DNA from 2 places in the Alteromonas sp. 14N.309.X.WAT.G.H12 genome. Region 2 is predicted to be linked to the other one. Evidence: predicted binding sites of a transcription regulator. Region 2 holds the regulator's gene; the other holds the start of a gene.
The links. The regulator sigma-54, encoded in region 2, starts transcription at its own class of promoters, with help from an activator protein. The targets are predictions, from matches to a motif close to GTTGGCACGNNNNTNGNNT.
Positions count from the first base shown of each region.

Region 1: fliE (flagellar hook-basal body complex protein FliE) is a predicted target of sigma-54. The motif match lies at 3,249-3,267, and genes of this name have one in related genera.

Region 1 covers NZ_JBAHZB010000053.1:10,362-16,337, reverse strand. The annotation lists gene fliH (flagellar assembly protein FliH) at 1-53, opposite strand, end outside; gene fliG (flagellar motor switch protein FliG) at 76-1,119, opposite strand; gene fliF (flagellar basal-body MS-ring/collar protein FliF) at 1,131-2,834, opposite strand; gene fliE (flagellar hook-basal body complex protein FliE) at 2,849-3,184, opposite strand; gene V5298_RS13430 (sigma-54 dependent transcriptional regulator) at 3,413-4,756, opposite strand; gene V5298_RS13425 (sensor histidine kinase) at 4,753-5,901, opposite strand.
Region 2 covers NZ_JBAHZB010000010.1:29-6,004, reverse strand. The annotation lists gene mgtE (magnesium transporter) at 1-434, opposite strand, end outside; gene V5298_RS05560 (substrate-binding periplasmic protein) at 607-1,359, opposite strand; gene V5298_RS05555 (HPr family phosphocarrier protein) at 1,519-1,794, opposite strand; gene rapZ (RNase adapter RapZ) at 1,791-2,636, opposite strand; gene ptsN (PTS IIA-like nitrogen regulatory protein PtsN) at 2,683-3,126, opposite strand; gene hpf (ribosome hibernation promoting factor) at 3,135-3,422, opposite strand; gene V5298_RS05535 (RNA polymerase factor sigma-54) at 3,450-4,937, opposite strand; gene lptB (LPS export ABC transporter ATP-binding protein) at 5,007-5,732, opposite strand; partial or broken gene V5298_RS05525 (LptA/OstA family protein) at 5,732-5,976, opposite strand, start outside.

The sequences.
Region 1 (5,976 bases), on a different contig from region 2:
TCCCACGACGTTGCTGTGGTTAAATCGTCATCGGAAGAAGGAGGATTACTCATATTTGTTTACTCTATGATTATGCTACAGGAACTCTTCGCCACCGCCGCCACCAAGCATAATTTCACCGGAATCAGCCAAACGTCGAGCCACAGACAAGATTTCCTTCTGCGCGGTTTCCACTTCGGATAGTCGCACCGGTCCGAGTGCTTCTAAATCGTCAATGAGCATTTCAGCAGCACGTTTGGACATGTTCTTCGTGATCTTATCTTTAAGATCGTCATCGGCCCCTTTAATGGCTTTAAGCAATGAATCTTGCTGCACTTCACGAAGGATGGCCTGAATGCCTCTATCATCCACATCCACCAGGTTATCAAAGACAAACATGAGATCCTGGATTTGCTGACTCATTTCTTCGTCTTGTTCTCGTATGGCATCCATCAACTGCCCTTCGATAGAGGTATCCAGGTAATTCATAATATCCGCAGCGGATTTCAGGCCGCCCATTTTCGCCGCTTGGGTACCTGCTTGACCAGCAAATTGTTTTTCCATAATTTCGTTAAGCTCCTGCAATGCCGCCGGTTGCACTTCTTCAAGGTTGGCAATACGCATTAACAGATCCAAGCGTACCTTCTCAGGGAATTGCGCCAAAATTTCGGCACTTTGTTCTGGCTCTAAATACGACAGCACAATGGTTTGAATTTGCGGGTGTTCGTTGCGAATAATGCTGGCCACCTGCTTAGAATCCATCCATTTAAGGGAATCTAAACCTTTCGCACCACTGCCCATCAGAATTTGATCGATAAGGTTAGCGGCTTTGTCTTCACCTAAGGCGGCGGTGAGTGCCCGCTTAACAAAGTCCTGACTCTGGAAGCCTATGGTGCTGTAATTTTGAATCTCATCAATAAAATGCTTATGCACAGAGGTGATCTTAGGCTGAGTCATGTCATCAACCTTAGCCATTTCAGCCCCAAGTTTTTGCACTTGCTTGGGTTCAAGGTGCTTTAATATTTGTGCGGCATCTTCTTCGGACAAACTCAACAGTAAGATTGCGGCTTTCTCAACCCCTTCTAACTTACTGATATCATAAGTGAGTTCGTTGCCAGTTTCGGCTAATTCATCAGCCATCATCACGCCCCTTAATCATCTTGCATCAACCAGCCCTTAACAACCTGGGCAGACAGTTCGGGCTCATTGGCCACCAATGCCCGCACCGCTTTAAGAACATCTTCGTCTTTATGTAAGTCGGGCAGCATCAATGAACCATCTGGCGCAAATCCAACCTGAGTTTCATCAAAGTCTTGCGACAGCATACTGATGGTATCATCACCCAAATCCAACCCTTCATCGGCATCGAACTCTTCAGTCTCTTTAATCTCTTCAGGATTAATAAGACGACGCAACATCGGTCTGATAACAAACACAATGAGCACGATGATAATCAAGCCGCCCACCACTAACTTGAGTATAGGCAATATTTCGGGTCGTTCCCAAAAAGGAATTTCTTCAACATCAGCGGTATCCAGACGGGTAAAGGGTACGCTCACCACTTCCAAAGAATCCCCTCTAGCCACATCAAAGCCAATACCACCTTGCAACAAACGGCGTATGTTGATCAATTGTTCTTGGGATTTCGGCGTTGAGGTCACGGTGCCGTCTTCTGCCACCACACGATCATGATCCACGGCAACAGAAACACTTAATCGCCGAATAACCCCCGTTTGCTTTTTGGTATGACTGATGGTGGTGTCCAGTTCATAATTTTTTTGTACTTCCCGGTTGTTTTGTCCCGGCACCACAGGGTTATTCCCCCCCGTTCCAATGGCATTTTCCGGTATGGATGCGTCGAGTGGCGGTTGATTGCTCAATGCGCCAGGAATACCACCGGCAACAGAACCCACTGTGCTAGATTCCACAGACATTTCACTGCGCACCGCGGGCAAGTCGGGATTATAGGTGCGCTGGGTTTGTTCCACCGCGGTAAAGTCCATGGAAACATCGGCTTGAGCCGTGTAATTGCCCATGCCTAAAACAGGAATGAGTATGGCATCAATTTTATCTAAATATTCTTGCTCGCGTTGACGCTCGATTTCATATTCTTTTCTGGCTCTTGCACTAATGGAATCTTGGGAGCCTGAATTTAGCAAGCGGCCGTTGCTGTCGGTTACGGTCACCTTGGAAGGTTCCATTCCCTGCACCGCAGAGGCAACAATATCCACCACTGCATCCACTTCTTCGCCACTGATAACCTTGCCCCGCTTAGCGGTAAGTACCACGGTGGCGCTGGCTTTTTTCTCCCGACGCGCAAACACGTTTTCTTTTGGCATGGCCAGAAGTACCCGGGCTTTTTGCACGCTGGATAACTCTTCAATGGTCGCCGAGATCTGTTGTTCTCTGGCGTGTTTTAAGCGTTCGGTTTCAACTCGCTGAGATACACCAAACCCCATATCCTGCATAATGATATCGGCACCAACATCATCAGAGCGAACCAACCCCTGGCGCGTTAAGCCTAAGCGAATAGATTGAAATTCATCGGCCCGTACGTAAATCGTATTGCCTTCCAAACGATATTCAGTCTGACTGGAATCAAGGTAATCGAGGGTTTCAATGAGTTCTTCGGTTTCCAGTTTCGCTAACGGGCGAAAATCGGGCTCTTGGGCCCAAAGTAGGATGAACACTGCGATAGCAACGCAAATAACCAGCACAACCACAAGGGCCATCTGACGCATAACATCAGCGCTACCCAGGGTATCCATGAATCCAGATTTGTTTTCGGCCTCATTGGCAACAACATCATCGTTGTTCCCTGAAACCGTAAGATTAGTGCTTGTTGCTTCCGCCATTTCCTATTACTCCACTAAACCGGCATATTCATGATAGTTTTATAGGCTTCCAACACTTTATTGCGAACCTGTACCGTGGCTTCAAAGGCAATCCCGGCTTTTTCTTTGGTCAGCATGACTTCAGCAAGGCTAAGGGACTTATCCCCCATTTCAAACCGCTGCTGCATGTCTTTTGATTCTAGCTGCATACTGTTTACGCCTTCTACCGCCTGTTTCAGCATGGCAGAAAAGTCACTTGCAGAGGAATTCTTAACGTCCAGAGACTGTTCTGGTGCTTCGGTAGGCTGCAGACGCGTCTGCCCGATCATGGCTTGCATTTCCTGATACAAACTATTGGCTTTGACGTCCATACCTTTCTCCTGATTTATCTTCATTGTCAGATTCTTGTCTGACTTATGTGCGTTATTCACTCTACAGCAAGGGTAGTGCCAACTTTTATAAAGCTTTAATTTCAATAAGTTAGGATGTATGCCAAATTAATGACGGCACATTGCTTTTGACAAAAAAATGCCACGACAGGAAATCGTGGCATAAGGGGAAGAACAAACAAGGAAAGAAGATAGACTTACAACCGCCCATTAGGCTGGCACATCGATACCCTCTTCCCGCATTCTGGCCAATTTATAACGCAAGGTGCGGGGGCTGATCCCCAGCTTTTCCGCCACATCCTTACGTTTACCATTGCACAATTGCAGGGTATCCAAAATAATTTGATGCTCTTGATGACGTAATTCCGAGCCTAACTTACTGTCATCTTCAGGAACCACTTCATTATTCATTTGATGGCTGGCCAGTGTGGCAGCCATATCGATCATCAGATCCGAAGAATCAATCACATCGCCATCACATAAAATAAGCGCCCGCTGGATCACATTTTCCAGCTCTCTTACGTTACCAGGCCAGTCATACTGGACAAGTTTATTGCGCGCCGCGGCCGACAGCTTGATCCCATTTTGCTGTTGTTTGCCATGGCGGCTAATAAGGTGCTGGGCCAATGGCACTATATCGCCGGGACGTTGACTTAACGGCATCCATACAATAGGAAAAACATTTAATCGGTAATACAAATCTTCACGAAAATCTCCCGCTTCCACAGCCTGGCGTAGATCCCGGTTACTGGTGGCAATCACCCGCACATCAAGGGCAATCGTTTTTCTGCCGCCAAGGCGCTCCACTTCTTTTTCCTGCAATACCCGTAATAGCTTGGCTTGCAATGCCAAATCCATTTCCGTGATTTCATCGAGCAAAATGGTGCCACCCTGGGCCTGCTCGAACTTACCGGGACAAGCCTGAACCGCACCGGTGAATGCCCCTTTCTCATAACCAAATAAGGTAGCTTCCAGCATGTTTTCCGGTATGGCGGCACAGTTAATGGCAACAAAGGCTTCTTTTGCCCTATCAGACTGATCATGAATATAGCGAGATAACACTTCTTTACCCGATCCGCTTGGACCTAAAACCATAACCGTGGCTTCGGTACCGGCAACCTTGCGAGATAATTCAAGCAATTTGAGGCTACTGGGATCTGCCACAATGGGCGTACGAGACTCCACCTTCTGTGCCGGCGCGTATCGGCTCACTAGATTAAGGAGTACTTCCGGCGCAAAGGGCTTGGATAAATAATCTGTCGCCCCCTCGCGCATGGCCTGCACCGCATCATCAATGGTTGCATAGGCCGTCATTAACAATACCGGCAGTTGAGGATAGCGGTTCTTAATGTTTTTCAACAAAGTCAGCCCATTCATTTCCCCCATCTGGATATCGCTGACCACCAAATCTACTTTAGTACCAGACAACTGGATCAGTGCATCCTCGGCACTTTCTGCCCCAACGACGCGATAGTCGGCTAATAAGAGCGTATCTTTAAGCGCTTCTCGCAGTCCTGCATCGTCTTCAACGATGAGTATGGTAGAATGAGTCATACTTGCTCTCCTGTTACATCAGGGTGTAAATGTGAATTTGTGTGACTTGTGATAGGCAGAGAAAGTGTAAAACACGCTCCTCTCCCCTCTAAATTAGTAACGCCCAACTGGCCTTTGTGGGCATGTACCACTGATTTCACCACCGCCAGGCCCAACCCAGTACCATGGGTTTTGGTCGTAAAGAAGGGTTCAAAGATTTTTTGCTGAATGGCTGCGGAGATCCCCGGCCCATCATCAATGACGGATAGCGCCATATTACTGCCCGCCTGAACCACGTTAACTTCAATCACGCTGTCTTTATCACTCACCTGTGATGCATTGTGAATGAGGTTTAAAATTGCGCCTTGTAATGCTGTCATATTGCCAGTAATGGTATAAGGAGCATCAAAACCATTAAGAAGTAGTGCCTGGGAGGCGTTTTGCAACATACTCTGCGCCGTAGGTTCGATGGCCATTCGCAGTTGTTCCATTGTGATGGTAGATACCACCTGGTCTTCCCCTGACTTTGCAAATAACAGCATGTCATTAACCTGGCTTTCTAGTTCTTTAAGCCTGTTAGATAACTTTTGTGCAAAGCTTAAGGTTGCCGTTTCACCAAGTCGCTTTTGCTGGAGGTTCGCCGCGTAGAGCATGGCAGCCGATAGGGGGGTACGAATTTGATGGGCGAGGGACGCCACCATTTTGCCTAATGCAGATAAACGCTGCATATGACTTACTCTGGCTTGCAATTCCCGGGTTTCGGTCAAATCGGTCAGCACGATAAGCTGTCCGGGTTCATTGTTAAGGGGCGTAATCGATAACTTTACCCGCCGCCCATCAATGAGAGAAACTTCATGTCCGTCATCGGCCCGAGGCTTAAAAGAACGGGCGATAATGGTACGCCACAACTCATCCTCAAGGGGTTCGCCAAGTAGCTCCCGCGCTTGCTCGTTGGCTTGACGTACAATACCTTTGCCATCAATAACGATAACGCCAGCGGGCATGACTTGTAGCAGATGGGATAAGCGACTGGCCTGCTTTTTTAACGATTCCACGTCATCTTCGCCGCTCGCAAGTGTCGGCGTGTCAGCAGAACCGTAATACGGTGTAAACGGTACAGAAGTGGAATGCCGTTCGGCATTCGCGCCGTGGCTGTCATAGTTCATATTAACCCTCGTCAAAAAGCAGACGTTACGTCTTATGAAGGTTAATGCACGACCTATGCCAAATTTATTTTAGTT
Region 2 (5,976 bases):
GTATTCATAATAAAGCCGGCGGTTTCTTCACCATACGCCAGCGCTTGCTCCGCACGATGCCTGTCTTGGGCATCCATGGATTGCAAGATACCCTGTAAGACTTCATCGGGAAGACTGCTTAGTGTTTCTGCTAAGTCATCGGTGTCCATTTCCTCTAGGGCATCGACAACTTTTTCCGGCACCATCTTACTGATAATACCGTTACGTACATCTTCGGACAGTTCTTCGAGAATATCGCCGTGAAAATCACTGTCGATAAGATCCCACAATTCATCCCGGGTTTTGGTTGGGCTGGATTCTAGGATCAGTGCCACATCGCTCGGCGGCAGCTCATGCAGCATTTTTCTTACAGACACAAATCGCCCATCACCCAAGGCGTCGTTAAGTGAGCGTAATTGACTTTGTGCTGATTTACTGTCCAATGCTTCTGCCACTGAAATCCTTTGAGAAACAATATGGAAGGGATACCTATAGGATACCCCAACAAGCAAATTCTGTCATGAATATTGATGCTGAAAATACTAGCAAAAGTGGGGGAATAGGCAGGTTAAACCTGAGGGTGTTGAAGTCTTATGATCAAGTGCGACAAATTGTTATGGTTGTCATTTATTCGTCATCATTTTGCGGTTCAATTTTTAGCCGTTCTGCTAGCAAGCGATTAAATGTCTGCATAAATTGTTGATCAACAGAATAACGACTAAACATAAAATGTACCTCTTGGCGCTGAATGTTTTCTTCACTCACCGTTATTTGAATGCCTTGCTTTTTGGCGCTGTAAGCCAAGACCTCTTTGTCATCTAAAATCAAATCCACACGACCTAAAGCGAGGGCGTTTATCCGACGTGCCACACTTTCAATATGCACCAGTTGATGGTGAAAAGGATTGGCGATATGGGATGAAAAGTACTCACCAAACCAGCCACCTGTATTGAGCGCCAGTGTTTTACCCTGTCGTAAGCGTGTGAGCAGATCTTGCTGTGCCGGTGGCGCAGAACCGCTGTTAAGGTATCCGTAACCAATGCTTTCTGTGCGATAGGGAATGGAAAAATAGTTATTTTGTGCCCGTTCCGGTGTATAAGCAGCGCCTAACACCACATCGATTTTGCCTTGGTTAACGTCATGAGCTAGGCGTTTTTCCGGTAAAACTTGGGGTATTAGGGCGTAGTTCATCTTCGAAAGAATGGATTTTAGCAACAAATAATCTTTACCCGCTGCCTGATTTTGATTTTGCAGAACAAAGTAGGGGGGCCATTCTGCACCGCCTAAATACAGGGAGTCCTGCCCATAAACCGATGACAGAGGAAGGAAAAAGAGTAACGGCACCACTAACACCATCGATAAACGATGAACAAAATACATGTTCAGATCCTTGAACTTACGCTGAGCAGTTTAGTGGTTCACTACTTAAGCAAAAGTGAGAGTAGGTTTATTTAGCAATAGAAGTGGCCGGGAAGCAATGGATCAGAGGTTTTCATGGGTTGTATGGGGAAGTATTACCGGTGAGTGACCATAATGCGGTTATTCATCTTCGTTGAATTTTTGGACAATCAAGCTTTCTACCGCATCAAGTGCCGCCTGTGCATCTGGGCCTTCTGATATAATGGTTACCTGCTCACCCTGATGACTTTCCATCATCATTAGCCCTAACACACTGTTTGCATTGGCCGTTTTATCCCCTTTTTGCAAGGTAACTTCGGCATCAAATTGATTCGCCAGTTGTACCAGTTGAGTGGCTGCCCGGGCATGTAAGCCCAGTTTGTTAACAATGGTGACAGATTTTTCTAGGCGCATCATTCTTTTTGCTCTCGATGACGTATTTGCACATCAGAATGGCTCTCCCGCAAGTTCTTAGCTAAGCATTCAGCAACGTAAACACTGCGGTGCTGGCCACCGGTGCAGCCTATGGCAACGGTCACATAGCTTCGATTGTTGCGTTCTAGATGGGGTAACCATGTGGTGATGAGGTTTTGAATTTGATAAATAAATTTGGTAACGATGGGCTGTGAACTTAAAAATACTTGCACAGGCGTGTCTAAGCCAGTGAGATGTTTTAAGTCGGGCTCCCAATGGGGATTAGGTAAGAAACGGGCATCAAACACGTAATCGGCGTCTTTAGGAATGCCATGTTTAAAGCCAAAGGATTCGATAACCAGTACTAAACGCGCGCTTTTTTTACCTAAAATGCGCTCGCGTATGAGTTCGGCAAGCTGGTGGATGCTTAAGGAATCGGTATCAATATTAAGATCTGCCCGTTCCGCAATGGGGGCAAGCAGTTCTTTTTCTGTGAGAATGGCATCGGATAAAGACTTGTTTAATTTGGCCAGTGGATGCAAACGCCGGGTTTCACTGAAGCGCTTCATCAGCATGTCTTCACTGGCATCGATATACACAATGGTAACCGTCCAAGATTCGGGCAAATAATCCAGTATTTCCACTAATTCAGCGGGATCTTTGGGCAGGTTACGAACATCGATGCTCACGGCCACTTGTTCGTATTCGTCGGCGACAGTATGGGTTAAAGCGGGAAGCAGGTTAACGGGGATATTATCAACGCAGTAATATCCCAAATCCTCTAAGGCCCGTAATGCTACAGATTTTCCCGAGCCTGAACGGCCACTTATGATGATCAGATTCACCGTGTCTCTCCTAAATCCGCAGGCAACAAATGTCCTTTTCTATAACTTACTGTAATGCGCGAATAATATCATCATTGGTTTGCGCTTTTCTGATGCTTTTTATGGTTTCTTTGTCGCTGAGTTTTCCCGCCACTGTGGCTAGGGTTTGCAAGTGACCTTCTGTTTGATCATGAGGCACTAACAGGGTGAAAAAAATATCCACAGGTTTATTGTCAATGGCATCAAAGTCTATCGCAGGTGTACTAGTGACAACAATAGCGATAACGTGATCCAACCCTTCTAGTCGACCATGGGGAAGTGCGATGCCGTTGCCAATGCCAGTACTGCCCATTCTTTCTCGGGAAAGCAGACTGCTCAGCACTGTGGCTTCGTCAATGTCAGGGTTATTTTGGGCAGCGATTCCGCTGATAATTTCCAAAATACGCTTTTTACTATTGCACTGGACCGCACATTTAGTGCGGTCCAGGCTTACGATGGCTTGAATATCCATAAGTGACGTTAATGCTTTTTAAGCTTCTCTTTGTGCTTTAATACCTGCCTATCCAGTTTATCAACCATATTGTCTATTGCGGCATACATATCCTGGTTTTCTGAAGAGGCAAACACTTCCGCGCCGCTAAGGTATACTGTAGCTTCTGCTTTTTGATTGAGTTTTTCAACATTTAATATGACGTGCACATTTGATATGTGATCAAAGTGGCGCTCTAATTTGCTGAATTTAGTATCGACATAATTACGCAAAGAGTCAGTGATCTCAACATGACGACCGGTAAGGTTGATTTGCATATTTCGTCTTCCTTATTTTAAGCAGCCCTAAATCAGGCTTTTGCGTTGGTTAGACGGTGGAATCGACAAAGATTCCCGGTATTTTGCTATTGTTCGCCGAGCTACCATAATACCTTGCTCGGCCAACAACGAAGCAATCTTACTATCGCTAAGCGGTTTACTGGGTTTTTCAGCCGCCACTAGCTTTTTAATTAATGCGCGTATTGCCGTTGATGAACATTCGCCACCTGATTCCGTTGCGACGTGGCTGGAGAAAAAGTATTTCAATTCGAAAATGCCCCGTGGGGTATGCATGTATTTTTGCGTGGTTACGCGGGAAATTGTTGATTCATGCATATCCACCATTTCTGCGACATCATTGAGCACCATTGGTTTCATCATTTCCGGTCCGTGCTCAAAAAATCCCATTTGTTGCTGTACGATACAGTTCGCCACCTTCAATAGGGTTTCGTTGCGACTTTCCAGACTCTTTATAAACCATTTCGCTTCTTGCATATGAGAGCGAATAAACTGAGAGTCGCTGCTGTTTTTCGCTTTACGGCTCATGGCCGCATACTGCTGATTAACACTTAATTTAGGTAGACTATCTGGATTAAGTTCCACCACCCATCGTCCGTTTTTCTTCGCCACAGACACATCAGGAATGACATATTCTGGTTCTTTGGTGATAAGGGCGCTACCGGGCCGTGGATTCAATGTTTGTAGTAAACGCATGGCTTCACGAAGTTGATCTTCTTTGAGCCGAGTTTTACGCATTAGTGTTCGATAATCTTTGCTACCGAGTAAATCACAATGGTTCTCCAGCAGCATTTTGGCTTCTTCCAGCCAAGGCGTCTCAGGGGCAAACTGTTTGAGTTGCACAAGCAGGCATTCCTGAGGTGAACGGGAGCCAGAGCCTATGGGATCAAACAATTGGATACGTTTTAGCACGCATTCCACTTCGTCTTCTTCCACCGGTTCTTCGGTTTCGTCACTATTAACGCTTTGCAGAATATCCTCAACGCTAACGGTGAGGTAACCACTTTCATCGATGGAGTCGATAATCGCCAAGGCGATGGCTCGGTCTATTTCTGAAAAGGGCGTCAAGCGCATTTGCCAAAGCAAATGATCCTGAATGTTCTCGGTGGTTTCTCCCTGAAAGATCTGTTCATCATCGCCACCAGAGGAGCCGGATATGCTGGTTGCCGGTGCGGAGGAAGCTGAGATATATTCATCCCAAGTACTGTCTAAGGGTAATTCTTCGGGAAGGTCGTTTTTTTCTAACGCTTCTCCAGTGTCCATACTTTCAGTGGCAGATGCCGATTCCTGAACCGTATCGTCGTTCTCTAAATTATTTTTTTCGCCAACATCGTTGTCGGTACTTTCATCCACTTCTAACAACGGGTTGGAATCCAAGGCTTCTTGAATTTCCTGTTGTAAATCAAGTGTCGACAACTGCAATAATTTGATCGCCTGCTGTAACTGCGGCGTCATTGTAAGTTGTTGGCTAAATTTTAACTGTAACGATGGTTTCATCTACGTCTTATATAACTCTATCAAGGGATACCCAGTATGGGTCACGATTAACCGAATCCGATATCCTAACTATAGCCTGAATTGCTCTCCCAGGTATACATCACGAACCTTTTGATTACTTAATACTTGTTCCGCGGTACCCTGCGCAATGAGCTCGCCATGACTGACGATATAGGCTTCTTCACAAACATCAAGGGTTTCTCGAACATTGTGATCCGTAATAAGGATTCCTATACCTCTGTCACGTAAATGCTGAATAATCTTCTTTATATCATTCACTGAAATTGGATCAACACCAGCGAAGGGCTCATCCAACAAAATAAATTGTGGGTTAGCAGCGAGTGCTCGTGCAATCTCCACCCGACGGCGCTCTCCGCCGGATAAACTCATACCCGTACTATTACGTATATGGTTGATATTAAATTCATCAAGTAGTGAATCCGCTTCGGCTTCACGTTGTTCTTTTTTCAAATCTTTGCGGGTTTGCAGAATCGCCATGATATTCTCATGAACGGTGAGTTTACGGAATATGGATGCTTCTTGTGGTAAGTATCCAATGCCTCTGCGTGCCCTTTCATGCATGGGTTGGTGCGTCAACTCCTGGTCATCGATTTTGATTTTTCCTTTGTCTAAAGGAACCAGCCCCACAATCATATAGAAGGTGGTGGTTTTCCCCGCGCCATTGGGCCCTAACAAGCCCACAATTTGGCCCGTTGATACTGACAAGCTGACATCCCGTACAACCTGGCGGGATTTGTACGATTTAGCTAAATGGGATGCAGACAACGTAGCCATTATTGATTATCTTCCTTGTTATCTTCGTCATTATCATCGTGCTGTCTTTTGCTCTCAATGGTATCGGGTCTAAACACGGTAGTCACGCGTCCTGAAGCGCTTTCGGCCCCCCCGGTGGCAAGTAATTGTTCTTTGCCCATATCATAAGTGATGCTGTCTCCTTGCACCACGCTAGTGTCTTGCTGAATTTGGGCATTGCCGTTCAATGAAATCATTTGTTTTGCCACTTCGTAACGGATTTCCT